3 regions of the Streptomyces sp. PSU-S4-23 genome follow, and region 2 is predicted to be linked to each of the others. Evidence: riboswitches for the same ligand, from Rfam matches in the RefSeq annotation. Region 2 holds a riboswitch; each other region holds the start of a gene.
The links. A riboswitch is a leader RNA that binds a small molecule or an ion and turns the genes downstream of it on or off. The one in region 2 is predicted to bind cyclic di-AMP.

Region 1 (5,600 bases), 3.7 Mb from region 2:
CGCGGGCGGCTGCCGGCCGGCGTGGAGGTGGTGGCGCTCGGGCCGGACATGCAGTGGCGGGACGTGCTCGGCCACCTCGGGGACGTCAAGGGCGTGCGGCGGCTGATGGTCGAGGGCGGCGGGCAGGTGCACACTCAGCTGCTGCGGCAGGGGCTCGCGGACGAACTGCAGCTCGCGGTCGCGCCGCTGTTCGTGGGGGAGGCCGGCGCGCCGCGGATGTTCGGGCCGGGGGCCTATCCCCCGGGGCGGATGCGGCTGGTCGAGACACGGGCGGTCGGTGACGTGGTCCTGATGCGCTACGTGCCCACGGCACCCGGGACCGGGCGGCTGGCCTCCGCCGCGGACCGGCGGTGGCTGGAGGCCGCCTGTGAGCTGGCGGCGCAGTGCCCGCCGTCCCGGACGGCCTTCAGCGTGGGAGCGGTGATCGTCGCGGCCGACGGCACGGAACTGGCACGGGCGCACTCCCGGGAGGGCGGCGACCCCGTGGTCCACGCGGAGGAGGCGGCGCTGGCCAAGCTCGACCCGGCGGACCCCAGGCTGGCCGCCGCCACGGTCTACAGCAGCCTGGAGCCGTGCGCCCGCCGCGCCTCCCGGCCCGCGCCGTGCGCCCGGCTGATCATCGACGCCGGGGTGCGACGGGTGGTCACCGCCTGGCGTGAACCGGACACCTTCGTGGCGTCCGCGGACGGCAACGCGCTGCTGGCGGCACAGGGCGTGGACGTGGTGGTGCTGCCGGAGTACGAGGACCTGGCGAAGGCCCCCAACGCCCATCTGCTGCCCCCGGCCACCCGCACATGACGCCCGGGGACCGCATCCCACCCCGCCCCGCCACCGCCGGCGCGGCGCCGCGCCAGGGCCGCGGACGGCCGGAAAACGCTGGTGAAGGGCCCCGCGCGGAAAACCCGTGTGCCTCCTTCAGCGCGCATGGCGTACACTGATCTCACCGACGCGGGGTGGAGCAGCTCGGTAGCTCGCTGGGCTCATAACCCAGAGGTCGCAGGTTCAAATCCTGTCCCCGCTACTGATGGCCGAGGGCCGGAGTCCGAAAGGGCTCCGGCCCTCGTCGTGTGCCACGGCCCGCCGCGGCCCCGCCCCGCCGCCACCCCGGCCATACGCCCGCCATACGCCCGCCATACGCCCGCCATACGCCGGTCATACGCCGGTCGGCCCACAGCGGTCGCCCGCCGCCGCCCTTCCGGGGAAGCCTGGACAGGTGGTGCAAGGAGGCACGGGGCGGTCCGAGCGGCCGAACGACCAGGACGACGGCGGGCGACGGCCGGGAACGGCGTACGACCGGGCCGGTGTCCGGCCCCCCGCGGGGCGTGACCGGCCCGGTGACCGGCCGTCCGGCGCCCCCGGGCCCGATGCCGGTGCCGGAGAGGTCCTGCCGCCGGCCCGCCTCGGGGCCGGCACCCGCCGGATCCCCTCTGCGCGCCTGGCCGTACGGGCCCTGCCCGCGCTGCTCATCGTCGTCGGTGTCTGCTTCGACTACTTCACCCCGTCCGACCTCACCGCCGGCCCCCTGCTCACCGCCGCACCGCTCGTCGCCGCGCCCCTGTACTCGCTGCGGGGCACCGTCCTGACCGGTGCGGTCGCCGTCGCCTCCATCCTCGCCGTCCACCTCGGGCTCGGCGTCCTCGGGGAGGTCAACGAGATCACCGAGGCGGTCACCGTCGCGACCGTCGCCGCCCTCGCCGTCCTCCTCAACGTGCTCGTCCGCCGCAACGACAGACGCCTCGCCTCCGCCCGCGAGATCGCCGAGGCCGCCCAGCGCGCCGTGCTGCCCGAGCCCGCCGCGCGGATCGGCGGGCTCGACATCGCGGCCCGGTACGAGGCGGCGCAGGCCGACGCCTTCATCGGCGGGGACCTGTACGCCGTGCAGGACTCCCCGCACGGGGTACGGCTGGTCGTCGGGGACGTGCGCGGAAAGGGCATGGGGGCCGTGGCCGCCGTCGCCGTCGTCATCGGCGCCTTCCGGGAGGCCGCCGAGCAGGAGTGCACGCTGGAGGCCGTGGCCCAGCGCCTGGAGCGGGCGCTGTCGCGCGAGGGCGTCCGGCGCGGCGGACCGGACGCCCTCGAGGGGTTCACCACCGCCGTCCTCGCGGAGATCCCGCACGGCCGTGACACCGTCCGCGTCGTCAACCGCGGCCACCCGGCCCCGCTGCTGCTGCTCCCGGACGGCACGGTGCGCGAGATCGAGCCCGACGAGCCGGCGCTGCCGCTCGGCATCGGCGACCTCGGCAGCCGGCCGGACCGTGCCGAGGAATGGGACTTCCCGCCCGGGGCGACGCTGCTGTGCTGCACCGACGGCGTCTTCGAGGCGCGTGATGCGCGCGGCGGGTTCTACGATCCCGTCGGCTGTCTCGCCGGCCGCGTCCGCACCGGCCCGGGCGCCCTGCTGACCGCCGTCACCGAGGACGTCGCCCGCCACACCGGCGGCCGCGCCACGGACGACATCGCCCTGCTGGCCGTGCACCGGCCCGACCGGCCCTCAGCGTCGTCACGCCATGTGAACGGATGACGCCCCTGCGCATAACAACTGATGCACCGTCAATAACGGTGGGGCCCCCGAGGCGTGGCCAAGTCGCCCCATTTAGCCCGTTCCTGGCATGAAAGTCCAGGTCAAAAGCATCAGAGATCTGATGGAACGGCTTGGAATCCGGGCCCCGCGTCTATTAACGTTCGATAACGCAGCGCGGTCGTCCCAGCCGTCACAAGAGGCGGCTCCGTGCGCGTGTGCCGAATCCCGCAAGGGAGCCGGGGAACCACCACCTTGGGGTGAATCGGGCGGAAGCCGCCGTGGCAGCACGGCCGGTGACGCCCGTAGGAGACCTTCCTGCTCCGAACCCGTCAGCTAACCCGGTAGGCCAGTAGGAAGGAAGGAGTGCGCCCACGTGGCGTCCAACGGGCCTGCCCAGAGCACCTCGTTCGCTCCGAACGGCACTCAGACGTTCGGCTTCGCACCCCGTACCGACGAGGGCCCCTGGGAGGAGTGGAACCCCACCGAGGAGTCCCTCCGCCCCGTACGCGGCCGGCATCGCGTCACCAAGCAGCGCGGGGGCGGGCTCGCGCGCAGCTCCACGGTTCTGGGCGTCGGTGTGATGGCCGCCGTCGGCGCGGGCGGCATGGCCACCGCGCAGACCGGCAAGCCCCCGGTGTCGATATCCATGCCGGACCTGTCCTCGGTCGCGGACTCGGCCAAGGCACTCCTCGGCGAGGACTCCGGCGCCCCCAAGGGCTCCGCCACCGCCCTCAGCTCCGCCGGCCTGACCACCGCCGACGCCGCCGCGGGCAGCGCGGACGCGGGCGAGGCACTGCGCGCCCGGATCCTGCAGCAGGCCGAGTCCCAGCAGGACCGGATCGACAGCGCGGCCGCACAGGCCGCCGAGGACGCCGCCGCGAAGAAGGCCGCCGAGGCCGCCGTCAAGGCGCAGGACGCCGCGGAGGCCAAGGCCGCGGCCGAGAAGCAGCAGGCGATCGAGGAGGCCAAGAAGAAGGCCGAGGCCGCGCGACTGGCCGAGCTCGCCAAGCAGTACGCGCTGCCGACCTCCTCGTACACCCTGACCTCCCGCTTCGGCGACGCCGGTTCCATGTGGTCCTCCGGCTACCACACCGGACTCGACTTCGCCGCGCCGACGGGCACGCTCATCAAGGCGGTCCACAGCGGCACCATCACCGAGGCGGGCTGGGCCGGTTCCTACGGGTACCGCACCATCCTCACCCTCGACGACGGCACCGAGCTGTGGTTCTGCCACCAGTCCTCGATCAGCGTCAGCGCGGGGCAGAAGGTGGCCACCGGCGACGTCATCGGCCGCGTGGGCGCGACCGGCAACGTGACCGGGCCGCACCTGCACCTGGAGGTGCACCCCGGCGGCGGCGACGCCATCGACCCGCTGGCGTGGCTGCGCAGCAAGGGCCTCAACCCCTGACATCCCCCTGAGGCGCCGGGTCCGGGCCGTTCCCGGGCCCGAGGCGCCGCTCCCCTGACCCCGGCAGCCCTGGCGACACCCCCCCCGACGGCAGGGCTGCCGGCCGTACCGACACCGACGGACGAGGAGACGGCGAAGCGACGGCGGCGTCCGCGTGACCGCGCGGGGCGCGGCCGAGCGGGCCCGGCCCCTACCGGCGATACGGGTTGTACCCGGGATACGGTGCGGCCGGCCCGTGCTGCGGCGCCCCGTACAGCGGTGCCCCGTACAGCGGCACTCCGTGCGGCGGCGCATACCCGTGGCCGTGCCACACCGGCGGCGCCGTCGCGGGTGCCACCGGCGCCGTGACCCGCGCCGCGTACTCCAGCGCCGGCCGCGCCACCGTCCGGCGCGCCCACAGCGCGCAGAGCAACTCCCGCTCCCGCACGACGAAGTCGGCCCCCGCCCGCCCCCGGCGCCCCCGGTGGCGCAGGAACGCCACCGACGTCGCGAACGCCTCGTACTCCGCGACCGAGCGCGCCGCCTCCTTTCCGCAGTGGTGGCCCGCGTACTCCCGGGCCAGCCGCCGCGCCCGCAGGGAACCGAGGACGAACGGCTCCACCGGTCCCAGCCACCCTGCGGCCGCGTACGCGGGCAGCTCCTCCCGCACGGTCCTCAGCTCACGCTGCCGGGTCCAGATCACCAGCCAGGTCAGCAGCCCGAACGCGGGTGCCATGAAGGCCGCGTAGACCGCGAAGAACCCGTACTCGCCGAACATCGCCGACCCGTTCCACATGGCGTGCATGCCCATGGCGAGCAGCAGCCCGCCCAGCGGCGCCAGCAGCCGGCGTACGCGCTGGCGCTCCGCCGAGAGCGCGGCGAGCCCGAAGCCGATGCCCGTGAGCACGGTGAACAGCGGGTGCGCGAACGGCGACATCACCACGCGCACGAAGAAGGTGGCGGCCGTGACGGAGGCGAGCCCTCGCCCCCCGCTCATCTGGTCGGTCCCGAAGGCCGTGCCCAGATAGAGGATGTTCTCGGTGAAGGCGAAACCGGTCGCGGTGACCCCCGCTATCACCACCCCGTCGACGATCCCGGTGAAGTCCCGTCTGCGGAAGAGGAAGACGAGCAGCACGGCCGCCGCCTTCGCGGACTCCTCGACGAACGGCGCTATGACCGTCGCGCCGAGCGTGTCGGCGCCGTTCGGGTCGGCGGTCGTGGTCGCTATCCACCGCGTCGCGAAGCTGTTCGCGACGATCGCTATGAGCGCGGCCGCGCACGCGCCCCACGCGAAGGCGAAGACCAGGTTCCGCCAGGGACCGGGCTCGACCCGGTCCAGCCAGCGGAAGGCCGCCACCAGCAGCGGCACGGGCAGGACGGCCAGGGCGAGCCCGACCAGGAAGCCCTCGGTGCCGGTCTGCTGCCGCACGAGGGCGAGGATCACGAGCCCGGACAGCGCGAGGAGGGTGATCAGCGCCCCGTACCGCACCCACCGCCTCTGCCACCAGTGCGGGTGCCAGAGCACGCCCCCGTCCACGGGACCGTCGGGGTACGTCGGGTACGGGGGAAGGGTGGTCACGGCATCGACCCTAACGAGACAGGGGCGCCGCCCGCGACGGTGCCCGGTGGACCCGCGGGGCGCTCAGCCGCCGGCGGCCGGCTGGTCTCGGTGCTGTACGCGCCGGAACAACA
Region 2 (5,600 bases):
ACGACACGATGCAGTACGTCAGTTGCGACGTGGAGACGGTCTGCCTCGGCCAGGCGGCGTCGGCCGCGGCGGTGCTGCTCGCCGGAGGCGCGCCGGGCAAGCGGCTCGCGCTCCCCGGTGCGCGCGTGCTGATCCACCAGCCCTCCCTGCCGGAGCCCGTGCAGGGACAGGCCACCGATCTGGCCATCCAGGCGAAGGAGTTGACGCGCACCCGCAGGCGCCTGGAGGAGATGCTCGCACGGCACACGGGGCAGACCCCGCAACGCATCGCCGCCGACATCGAGCGGGACACCATCCTCGACTCCCGTGCCGCGGTGGCGTACGGGCTGGTCGACCGCGTCGTCCCCAGCCGCAAGACCTCGCGCACCATGCCCGGCGCGAGGTGAGCCACCGATGCTGCCGCCCGAACTCCCCCCGCTGCCCGCGCTGACCCGCGCGGAGGCCGAGTTGATCGACCGTTACCTCGATGTCGTCGACCTGCTCGGCCGTGTCAACCCGGCACACTCGGGTGACACCTACCGGGGACTGCGCGCAGCCCAGGCCCTGGTGGGCAAGGCCGCGGCCCTGCGCGACGCGCTGACGCAGATGCACCTGCGCGGGGAGCACGAACTGCACGGCCCGACCCTCGCCCGCGCCCTGCGCGTCCTCGACGGCGAACGCCGCACGGGCCGCGTCGCCCTGCCGCCCGGACCGGAATGAGCCGATCCCCCGGCGCCTCCGGGGGAATCGGCGGACAACGGCCTCGCGCCCCGGGCCGGAAGGGTGAGCCGGACAGACCGCTGCGCAGGCATGCCGGACGGACGGCCGTCCGTCCGGCGCGGCTCAAACGGGCCAAATGGTGTACCCCAGACCGGAGTAGAGACGGCTCCGGCCCCAGGCCCGCAGGAGTCGCACAACACGGCTGCCCACAGGGCGCAAGGCGGGACTCCGATGCAGGTCGGGGCCTGGTTCATGCCCTCAACTTCCCCCGAAAAGAGGGTTGTCCACCCGAACGAGTGAGTGGTGAGTAACGCCACAAATCACCGATTCCATTGTGATTTTCGGACCCTGGTAGGTGAAGATCCCTTCCTGACGACAAGCCCCCGCCACCGCGGCGGGGCGGTCCGGGCGGACGCCGAATCCTGCCGCCGCCCGGACGACCGGTCGACAGGAGTGGATCGGCAGGAGTGGAGGACCCGGCAAGGCGGGCCACCGGAGAGATCCGGACGGTCCTTGGGGTGAAGCCGCGCGAGCGGCCGGGCTACTTCGCCAGTCCGAATCCGACAGGTCATCCTTCACAGGCGGCTGACGAAGGGTTGCGCATGGCTGCGCTCAATCGTGTCCCGTCGCTGCTGACCCGGGCCGGCACCGCCTCGGCCCTCACCCTCGCCGCCGTCGGCGGCGGCATCGCTGTCCCCGGCGTCGCCACCGACGCGGCCGCCATGACACCGGCCACGAAGGCCCTCCGGGTCGCGGCGTCGAAGAAGGGTGCCCCGTACAAGTGGGGTGCCACCGGACCACGCCGCTTCGACTGCTCCGGGCTCACGCTCTACGCCTACAAGAAGGCGGGCAAGAAACTGCCCCGCACGGCCGCGGCGCAGTACAACAGGACGCACCATGTCTCGTCCTCGCACCGCAGGGCCGGAGACCTGGTGTTCTTCCACTCGGGCCGGAACATCTACCACGTCGGCATCTACGCCGGGAAGGGAAAGATCTGGCACTCCCCGAAGACCGGGGACGTGGTCAGGCTCCAGAAGATCTGGACGAAGAGCGTCTGGTACGGACGGGTGAGCTGATGCGGCCGGCGGGGCGACGGCCCGCTGCGCCGTCGCCCCGCCGTGGCGTGACCAGGGCCGTAACGGGAACTCGTGCACCATGGCCGACCGAGCTCCCCACCAGGCGCGGCGCGAGACTCCCCTGGAGCGCGCCGACCGCAATTTCGCCGAACTGCTGCAGGAACTGCGCGTCACCCAGACCGGGGTCCAGATCCTGTTCGCGTTCCTGCTGACCCTGGCCTTCACCCCGCGTTTCCCCTCCCTGGACACGGTCCAGCGCGTCATCTACGTCACGACGCTGCTCCTCTCCGCGCTGGCCGCGGCCCTGTTCACGGCGCCCGCCGCGCTGCACCGCTCGCTCTTCCAGCAGAACGCCAAGCCCGTCATCGTGCGGGTCTCCTCCCGTCTCGCAACGATCGGGATGGGCGTACTGATGCTGGCGCTCACCGGCTCGGTGCTCCTGGTGGTGGATGTGTCGCTCGGCCGGGCCGCCGGCATCGCCGCGGGCGCGGGGACGTTCCTCGTCTGCGTGGGCCTGTGGCGCGTCCTGCCCTGGCTGCTGGGGCGCGGGGTCCTGCCGGCACCACGGGATCGCGGAGCGGGAGCGGACCGGGGCGGGCCGGAACACTCCCGGTGACCGCCGGGCGGGCCGCAGCCGGTGCGGAGGGGGTGCCGCCGGGGCCGGGCACCCTGCGCGGCGTCCCGGTCGCCCACCGCACCGGCGAGGCCGGTGCCCGCGCCCCACGCCTTCCGCGTGCCGCCGCGGGGGGCCTTCGGGCGGGTGGCGGGGCCCGCCTGTGTCTGAGGGCCCGGGCCGGGCCGCCGCGGCCGTCACGGCTCCTGCTGCCCTCCCGCCGCGACGGACTGGACCCGGGTGGTCCACGGAAGTTCGATCGCGACCGTCTTGCCGCCCTCCAGGGTGGGCCGCACGCTCACCTTGCCGCCGTACTCCGCGGTCAGCCAGCGGATGATCACCATGCCGCGGCCGTTGTCCTGCTGCACGGCGGCGGGCAGCCGTTTCGGGAAGCGGGGATGGCTGTCGGTGACGCCGATGCGGAGTAACTCGTCCCGGTCGAGCGCGAGGTCGACGGTGAACGTGGGCGACTGCCCGAAGGTGTGCTGCACGGCGTTGGTGGTCAGCTCGGAGACGATGAGGCGTACGGTGTCGGCGACCTCGGAGTTCCTCGGCAGGCCCCATTCGGCGAGGACGTCGGCGACATATGTTCGGGCCACGGAGACCGAAGCGGGATCGCTCGGCAGAGTGACGGATGCTTCCTGATGATCTGCCATGGCGACGTCGTCCCTTTCCCACGGGACCGGAGTCCGACACGGAGCGGTTGGTTTCCGGTGCGGTCCCGGACTTGGTGCTGCGCGCCAGACTGCCATCACCAGGGCTCTCCCGGGTGCGTTCCCCCGGGATATGCATATATCTGTCGCCCGAAGCGGTGAACTCTCCGACGACCGACCGTATTTGGGCCGGGCCCCGGCCCATCCTCTACCGTCGCCGTGAAACCGCGCGCCGTGCGGAGGGAGCCGCCCATGCAATACGGACCAGTGGTGCGCCGCCGCAAGCTCGGCGCCGAACTGCGCGCCCTGCGCGCCCGGTCGGGTCTCACGAGCGGCGCGGCGGCCACGCTCGTCGGCTGGCACCAGTCGAAGGTGAGCCGGATCGAGACGGGCGCCAGCGGCGTCAAGCCGGCGGACGTACGGCTGCTGTTGGACGCGTACGCCGTCGAGGACCCCGAACTGCGGGAACTGCTGATGGTGTTGGCGGGCTCGGAGGACGGCGGCGGCCGGCAGAACTGGTGGCACGCGTATCGCGGGGTGCTGCCGCCGGCCTACCGCGACTTCATCAGCCTGGAGTCGCAGGCCTGCGCGATGCGGACGCTGGAGACCTCGGTGGTGCCGGGGCTGCTGCAGACGCCCGAGTACGCGCGGGCGGTGACGCGCGCCGCCGTCGGCACCCTGGAGGAGGCCAAGCTGGACACCCTGGTGGAGGTGCGGCTGGCCCGGCAGGAAGTGCTGCGTTCGGATCCTCCGCTGCGGCTGAGCGCCGTCCTGGACGAGGCGGTGCTGCACCGGGAGGTCGGCGGACCGGAGGTCATGACCCGCCAGCTGAGGCGGCTCCTGGACGCCGCCGCGCTGCCCCACGTGCGGCTCCAGGTCCTGCCGTTCGCCGCCGGGGCGCACATCGGCGTCACCGGGCCTTTCGTTATCTTCTCATTTCCGAGCAGATCTGATCTGGACGTGGTTGTTCTAGACCACTTGACGAGTAGCCTCTATCTCGAACGGGAAGAAGACCTTCAGGCCTACAGCGAGGCCTTCGACTCGCTTCGGATCCACGCCCTTTCACCCGAGGAATCGTTGGAGTGCATCGCCGCGTTGGCCGGCGCTGCGTAAGGAGGCATCATGTCAGCACCGCCTCGGCACATCCCTTCCAGTGCGTCCCTGCACGGCGTGCGGTGGCTGCGCAGCAGTCGCAGTACGGGAATGAACAACTGTGTCGAGACCGCCCGTCCGGGCCCGGGGCCCTGGGCCGGGCTGGTGGCCGTGCGCGATTCCAAGAACGCGGCCGGGCCGGCCCTGTTCTTCACCCCCGGCACCTGGAAGGAGTTCCTGGACGGACTGGACTGATCGATTTCCGGGGCGGGGCCGATCGCGCGCCATTCCGCGGCCGCGGTCGATGTCAATTCCCGGATGAATATTCCCCGCACCGCTGCGGACGAGTCATATCCGCTCACAGCCGTATGACGCTCGATGCACGGCCGTTCCGCCGACTCACGGCCGCGTCTCGCCGATCACGCGTACGGCGTGCTCGATCTGCCCCTCCGTGAGGTCCGCGCGGGCGGTCAGCCGCAGCCGTGAGACACCGTCGGGCACCGACGGCGGCCGGAAGCAGCCGACGGCGACTCCCGCCGCACGGCAGTCGGCCGCCCACCGCACGGCCTGCTCGGGGGAGGGCGCGCGCACCGAGACGACGGCGGCATCCGGCCGTACCGCCTCATGGCCCTCGACCGTGAGGCGGGCGTGCAGGGCCGTCGCCACCGCGCGCGCCCGCTCGGCACGCTCCGGCTCACGGCGCAGCAGGCGCAGGGCCGCGAGCGCGGCACCCGCGGCCGCCGGGGCGAGCCCGGTGTCGAAGATGAACGTCCTGGCCGCGTTGACCAGATGGTCGATCACGCGCGCCGGGCCCAGCACCGCGCCGCCCTGGCTGCCCAGCGACTTCGACAGCGTCACCGTCACCACCACGTCCGGCGCGCCCGCGAGCCCCGCCCCGTGCGGGGCGCCCCGGCCGCCGGACCCCAGGACGCCGAGCCCGTGCGCGTCGTCGACGAGCAGTCCGGCGCCGGAGTTCCGGCAGACGGCGGCCAGTTCGGCCAGCGGGGCGGCGTCGCCGTCCACCGAGAAGACGGTGTCCGAGACGACGACGGCGGGTCCCGACCGGGTCCCGAGGGCCTTGCGCACGGCCTCGGGGTCGGCGTGCGCGACCACCTGGGTGGTGCCGCGGGCGAGCCGGCAGCCGTCGATCAGCGAGGCGTGGTTGCCCGCGTCGGAGACGATCAGGGAACCGTGCGGCGCGAGCGCGGTGACCGCGGCGAGGTTGGCCGCGTACCCGGAGGAGAAGACGAGGGCCGCCTCGAAGCCGCAGAAGCCGGCCAGCTCTCGCTCCAGCTCGGTGTGCAGCTCGGTGGTGCCGGTGACCAGGCGGGAGCCGGTCGCGCCGCCGCCCCACACCCGGGCCGCCCGCGCGGCGCCCTCGGTGATCTCCGGGTGGCGGGCCAGGCCGAGGTAGTCGTTGCTCGCGAGATCGAGGAGCGGGGAGTCGGCGGAACGCGGGCGCAGGGT
Region 3 (5,600 bases), 4.4 Mb from region 2:
AACTCCGGCAACTCGACCGGCCCGCACCTGCACTTCGAGGTACGGCCGGGCGGAGGGGCCGCGATAGACCCGCTTCCCTGGCTGCGCAGCCACGGGCTGGACCCGACCTGACCGGCCCCTCGGCGGGCCTGCCGCCGGGCCCCACCGACGAGCCGCCCGTCGGCGGCCCGCCCGGCCCGGCACCGAGCGGTACCGCGAACTACAGCTTCTCCACCGGCGCATACCGCAGCAGCAGCCGCTTCGGCTTTGTGTCGCCGAAGTCGATCGTCGCCTCCGCGTTCGACCCCATGCCCTTCACCCCGACCACCGTGCCCAGGCCGAACTGGTCGTGCGTGACGCGGTCGCCGACCGCCAGGGCGATCACCGGCTTCTCCGTCGCGCCTCCCCGCCGGGTGGCGAAGCCGGCCGCGCCCGCGGCCGAGGACCGTGACCGGGTCGACGACAGCGACGCCGCCACACCGGAGAGCGGCCCCGCCGGCACCGGGGCGGAGGGAGCACTCGTCCGCTTCCACTCCACGTGCTGGTCCGGGATCTCCTCCAGGAAACGCGAGGGCGGGTTGTACGAGGGCTGGCCCCAGGCGCTGCGCAGGGCCGACCGCGTGAGGTACAGCCGCTCGCGCGCGCGGGTGATGCCGACGTACGCCAGGCGCCGCTCCTCCTCCAGCTCCTTGGTCTGGCCGAGCGCGCGCATGTGCGGGAAGACGCCGTCCTCCATGCCGGTCAGGAAGACCACCGGGAATTCGAGGCCCTTGGCGGTGTGGAGGGTCATCAGCGTGATGACGCCGCCGCCCTCCTCCTCGTCGGGGATCTGGTCGGAGTCGGCGACCAGGGCGACCTTCTCCAGGAAGTCGGACAGCCTGCCCGACTCGCCTTCCCCGCGCTCCTGCTCGAACTCCAGCGCCACGGCGGCGAGTTCCTGAAGGTTCTCGATGCGGGTCTCGTCCTGGGGATCGGTCGATGCCTGCAACTCCGCCAGGTAGCCGGTGCGTTCGAGGACAGCCTCCAGGACCGTGGCCGGTCCCGCGCCCGACTCCACGATCGTCCGCAGGTCCTCCATCAGCGCGTTGAACCGCTTGACCGCGTTCGTCGAGCGCGCGGCCATGCCGTACGCCTCGTCCACGCGCCGCAGCGCCTGCGGGAAGCTGACCTTCTCCCGCTGGGCGAGGGCGTCGATCATCGCTTCGGCGCGCTCGCCGATCCCTCGCTTCGGCACGTTCAGGATCCGCCGCAGCGGCACGGAGTCCTCCGGGTTCGCCAGCACCCGCAGGTACGCCAGGACGTCCCGGACCTCCTTGCGCTCGTAGAAGCGGACGCCGCCGACGACCTTGTAGGGCAGTCCGACGCGGATGAAGACCTCTTCGAAGACACGGGACTGGGCGTTCGTGCGGTAGAAGACGGCGACGTCGCCCGCCTTCGCCTCGCCCCGGTCGGTGAGGCGGTCGATCTCGTCGGCGACGAACTGCGCCTCGTCGTGCTCGGTGTCGGCCACATAGCCGGTGATCCGCGCGCCCGCGCCCGCGTTGGTCCACAGGTTCTTGGGACGGCGGGACTCGTTGCGCTCGATGACCGCGTTGGCGGCGCTGAGGATCGTCTGGGTGGAGCGGTAGTTCTGCTCCAGGAGGATCGTCGTGGCGTCCGGGTAGTCCTCCTCGAACTGGAGGATGTTGCGGATGGTCGCGCCGCGGAAGGCGTAGATCGACTGGTCGGCGTCGCCGACGACGCACAGTTCGGCGGGGCGCAGGTCGTCCTCGCCCGGCGGCACGTCCTCGGGCCGGCCGCCGCCCGCAGGGCCGACCAGCTCGCGCACCAGGGCGTACTGGGCGTGGTTCGTGTCCTGGTACTCGTCGACGAGTACGTGGCGGAAGCGGCGGCGGTAGTGCTCGGCGACGTCCGGGAACGCGCGGAGCAGGTTGACCGTCGTCATGATCAGGTCGTCGAAGTCGAGCGCGTTGGCCTCGCGCAGTCGCGACTGGTACAGCGCGTACGCCTGGGCGAGGGTCTTCTCGAAGCCGTCGGCCGCCGTACCGGCGAAGTCCTCCTCGTCGATCAGCTCGTTCTTCAGGTTGGAGACCTTGGCGCTGAAGGACTTGGGCGGGAAGTGCTTGGGGTCGAGGTCCAGGTCCCGGCAGACGAGCGCCATCAGACGCTTGCTGTCCGCGGCGTCGTAGATCGAGAAGGAGGACGTGAAGCCGAGCTTCTTGCTCTCCCGCCGCAGGATGCGCACACAGGCGCTGTGGAAGGTCATCACCCACATCGCGTTCGCGCGCGGGCCGACGAGCTGCTCGACGCGCTCCTTCATCTCGCCCGCGGCCTTGTTGGTGAAGGTGATCGCGAGGATCTGGCCGGGGTGCACGCCCCGCTGGGCCAGCAGATACGCGATGCGGTGCGTGAGCACACGGGTCTTGCCTGAGCCGGCGCCGGCCACGATGAGCAGGGGGGAGCCGGCGTGCACGACGGCCGCGCGCTGGTTCTCGTTCAGCCCCTCCAGCAGCGCCTGCGGGTCGAGGGCGGGGCGGTGCGCGCCGTTGCGGTAATAGGAGTCGCGGTCCGGCGGCACGTCGAACCGTCCGCCGAACAGATCGTCCGGAACCGGCTCCGCTCCGTGATCGCCGTCGGGCGGCGGTGGCTCCTCCTCGTGGGCCGGGGTGCCCTTGAGGTCCGCCAGGAAGCTGTCGTCAAAGAGGCTGCTCATCGCTCTCCGAGTCTAGGCCGCCCCACCGACAACCGGTTGCCGCCCCGAGAAGTCCGTCCCACCGGAACCAGATCCGGGTACGGGTACGGGTACGGGTATGCGTACGGCTAGGGGGATCTTCCGCAGCCCCCGCCCCGGCGGGCATCGCGCTCCGCGCCTGTCGCATCACCGAAGGTGACGCACCGCCCGGAGGCCGTCCGTCTCCCGCCCCGGCCGCGAACGACGCCCGGGAACCGGACACAGGGCACCACTTCCCCCGACTCCGGGGAAAGGCGGCCAACACGCCGCAGACCCCTCCCCATTGACCGCGGTGAGCCGCACTCATGGTCAAGGTCACGAAAATGTATCGGGCATATCGCACATCAACCTTCACACGGGCCGCACCAGTTGGCTACGGTTCCGGGCGGGCCGCTCGACCCCCACCGGCGAAGGTCGCCGGGCCGCGCGGCCCCCGCCGAGTCCGGCGTGCCCGTGGGCAGCCGGAGCCGGGGACCCAACCGACCTTGGGGTGAATCGGCCAACCACCTTTCGGGGGACGGCCGTAGGGCACACCTTCCGGAACCACCCGCCCGAACCCGACAGCTAACCCGGTAGGCGGTGTACGGAAGGAGTCGCCTCCCATGGCGCCGCACCGCAAGGCGCGCCCCTCGGGCACGCGCATCGCAGGCATACGGACTCCCGCCCTCGCGACGGCGGCCCTCACCTCCGTGGCCCTGCTCTCCCAGACGGCGAACGCCGCGCCCTCCACGGACGGCAGACCGAGCCTCGAGGAGGTCGAGAAGAAGGTCGACGAGCTCTACCACCAGGCCGAGTCCGCCACCGACAAGTACAACGCGGCCAAAGAGAAGACCGCCAAGCAGCGCAAGCGCGTCGACACGCTCCTCGACGACGTCGCCCAGCGCACCCAGAGGCTCAACGAGGCGCGGGACGAACTGGGTTCGTTCGCCGCGGCGCAGTACCGCACCGGGGCCGCGGCCCCCGACACGGCCACCTTCCTGCTGGCCGACTCGCCTCAGGACTACTTCGACCAGACCCAGCTGATGGGCCGGCTGACCAGCCGCCAGAAGGACGCGGTCGACCAGTACGTCACCGAGCAGTCCGCGACGATGCAGAAGCGGCGGGAGGCCGCCAAGAGCCTGCAGACGCTCACCGAGTCGCAGCAGAAGCTCAGAGCGACCAAGGCGGACGTCCAGGAGAAGCTCGCCACCGCGCGGCAGCTGCTGTCCGACCTGACCGCGGAGGAGAAGGCGCGGCTCGCCGCGATCGAGAAGAAGAAGCAGGAGGAGGCCCAGCGTCAGGCGGAGGAGCTGGCGCGGCAGCAGGCGGCGCGGCAGGCCGCCCAGCAGCAGTCGTCCTCGGGCACCACGACCGGCACCTCCGGGTCCTCCTCCACGTCCACGGGCTCCACGTCCACGGGCTCCGGGTCCACGTCCACGTCCACGTCCACGGACACCTACGCGACGAAGGCAGCCAAGGCGCTCGACTTCGCCCGCGCACAGATCGGCAAGCCGTATGTGTGGGGTGCGACCGGGCCCGACTCCTACGACTGCTCGGGCCTGACCCAGGCCGCCTGGAAGGCCGCCGGGGTGACGCTTCCGCGCACCACGTACGACCAGGTCAACGCGGGTACGACCGTCTCGCTCGCCGATGCCAGGCCGGGTGATCTGATCTTCTTCTACGACGACATCAGCCACGTCGGCATCTACATCGGCAACGGCATGATGATCCACGCCCCCAAGCCCGGTGCGTACGTGCGCGAGGAGTCGATCTACTACGACGGCGCGTCGATCATCCACAGTGTGGTGCGGCCGGCCTGAGGCCGTGTCCGCCGATGCCGTCCGGCACGCGCGCGTGGGGTTGTTTTCCGCCTCCCCGCGCGCGTGCCCCGCGCCCGACCCCGGTGTACGTCCCTAGCATCGGGCGCATGTCAGGCACCTCCGCGCTCCGCACCCGGTGGGTGCGGCGTCCGCCCGCCACCGGTGCCGCCGTGCTGGCGACCGGCGTCCTGTCGGTCGGGCTGCATCTGACCGGGTACGAGGTCCTCTCCCGTATCGTCCTGGCCCTGGCGTGCGCCGCCTGGCTGGGGCTCGTCGCCGACGTCGCCGTGCGGCTGCTGCGGGTGCGCGGGCCGTGGGAGCCGGCCCGGGCGGGCTCCCCTACCGCGCTCACCCCGGTCGCGGCGACCACCGTGCTGGGGGCGCGGGTGTCCCTCCTGGGCGCACAGCGGCTCGCCGGGGCGCTCCTCGCGCTCGCCGTCGCGCTGTGGGCGGGCCTGGTGTACCCGGTCCTGCGGCGGGGGGAGCGGCACCGGCCCGGGGCGGTGTTCCTCGGGTGCGTGGCGACGCAGGGGATCTCGGCGCTCGCGGCGGTGCTCGCCGCGGCGGTGGACGTGGCGTGGCCGGCGCACCTGGCCCTGGTCTTCTTCTGGCTCGGACTGGTGTTCTACCTGGTGGGGCTGTGGCGTTTCGAGCCGCGGCAGTTGCTGACCGGTGCCGGAGACCACTGGCTCGCCGGCGGCGGGCTCGCGATCTCCACGCTGGCCGGGTCCCAGCTCATCGCCGCGGCGCACCACGGACCGTACCTCTGGAGCAACGACGACGACGGCGTCCTGCGGGCCACCACCGGCGCCCTCCTCGTCCTCAGCTTCGCCTGGTACGGCGTGCTGGTCGTGGCCGAAGTGCTCCGGCCGCGGCTCGGCTACGACGCACTGCGCTGGTCAACCGTCTTCCCGCTGGGCATGACGGCGGTGGCGACGCTGTCCGTCGCGTCCTCCCTGGGCGTGCCGTGGCTGCGCGGCCCCGGCCGGGTGCTGCTGTGGATCGCGGTGGCCGTCTGGTGCGCGGTCCTCGCGGGAGCCGCCCGCGACGTCACGCGAAGCCTCCCTTCCCCCGGCGAGGCCCAGGACGTC

Region 1: linked by a shared signal. The riboswitch ahead of ACZ79I_RS21390 (M23 family metallopeptidase) and the one ahead of ACZ79I_RS04995 (C40 family peptidase) in region 2 are both predicted to bind cyclic di-AMP.
Region 3: linked by a shared signal. The riboswitch ahead of ACZ79I_RS24285 (C40 family peptidase) and the one ahead of ACZ79I_RS04995 (C40 family peptidase) in region 2 are both predicted to bind cyclic di-AMP.

What each region holds. Positions count from the first base shown of each region.
Region 1 covers NZ_JBVMUU010000002.1:4,651,381-4,656,980, forward strand. The annotation lists gene ACZ79I_RS21375 (dihydrofolate reductase family protein) at 1-798, shown strand, start outside; tRNA gene ACZ79I_RS21380 (tRNA-Met) at 948-1,021, shown strand; gene ACZ79I_RS21385 (PP2C family protein-serine/threonine phosphatase) at 1,214-2,521, shown strand; cyclic di-AMP (ydaO/yuaA leader) riboswitch at 2,728-2,884, shown strand; gene ACZ79I_RS21390 (M23 family metallopeptidase) at 2,895-3,929, shown strand; gene ACZ79I_RS21395 (PrsW family intramembrane metalloprotease) at 4,120-5,487, opposite strand; gene trmB (tRNA (guanosine(46)-N7)-methyltransferase TrmB) at 5,551-5,600, opposite strand, start outside.
Region 2 covers NZ_JBVMUU010000002.1:921,456-927,055, forward strand. The annotation lists gene ACZ79I_RS04985 (ATP-dependent Clp protease proteolytic subunit) at 1-386, shown strand, start outside; gene ACZ79I_RS04990 (hypothetical protein) at 394-699, shown strand; cyclic di-AMP (ydaO/yuaA leader) riboswitch at 1,103-1,298, shown strand; gene ACZ79I_RS04995 (C40 family peptidase) at 1,302-1,775, shown strand; gene ACZ79I_RS05000 (DUF6328 family protein) at 1,855-2,391, shown strand; gene ACZ79I_RS05005 (ATP-binding protein) at 2,586-3,044, opposite strand; gene ACZ79I_RS05010 (helix-turn-helix domain-containing protein) at 3,294-4,154, shown strand; gene ACZ79I_RS05015 (DUF397 domain-containing protein) at 4,164-4,388, shown strand; gene ACZ79I_RS05020 (8-amino-7-oxononanoate synthase) at 4,533-5,600, opposite strand, start outside.
Region 3 covers NZ_JBVMUU010000002.1:5,279,074-5,284,673, reverse strand. The annotation lists gene ACZ79I_RS24295 (M23 family metallopeptidase) at 1-111, shown strand, start outside; gene pcrA (DNA helicase PcrA) at 200-2,692, opposite strand; cyclic di-AMP (ydaO/yuaA leader) riboswitch at 3,135-3,304, shown strand; gene ACZ79I_RS24285 (C40 family peptidase) at 3,313-4,509, shown strand; gene ACZ79I_RS24280 (tellurite resistance/C4-dicarboxylate transporter family protein) at 4,617-5,600, shown strand, end outside; gene ACZ79I_RS24275 (hypothetical protein) at 5,599-5,600, opposite strand, start outside.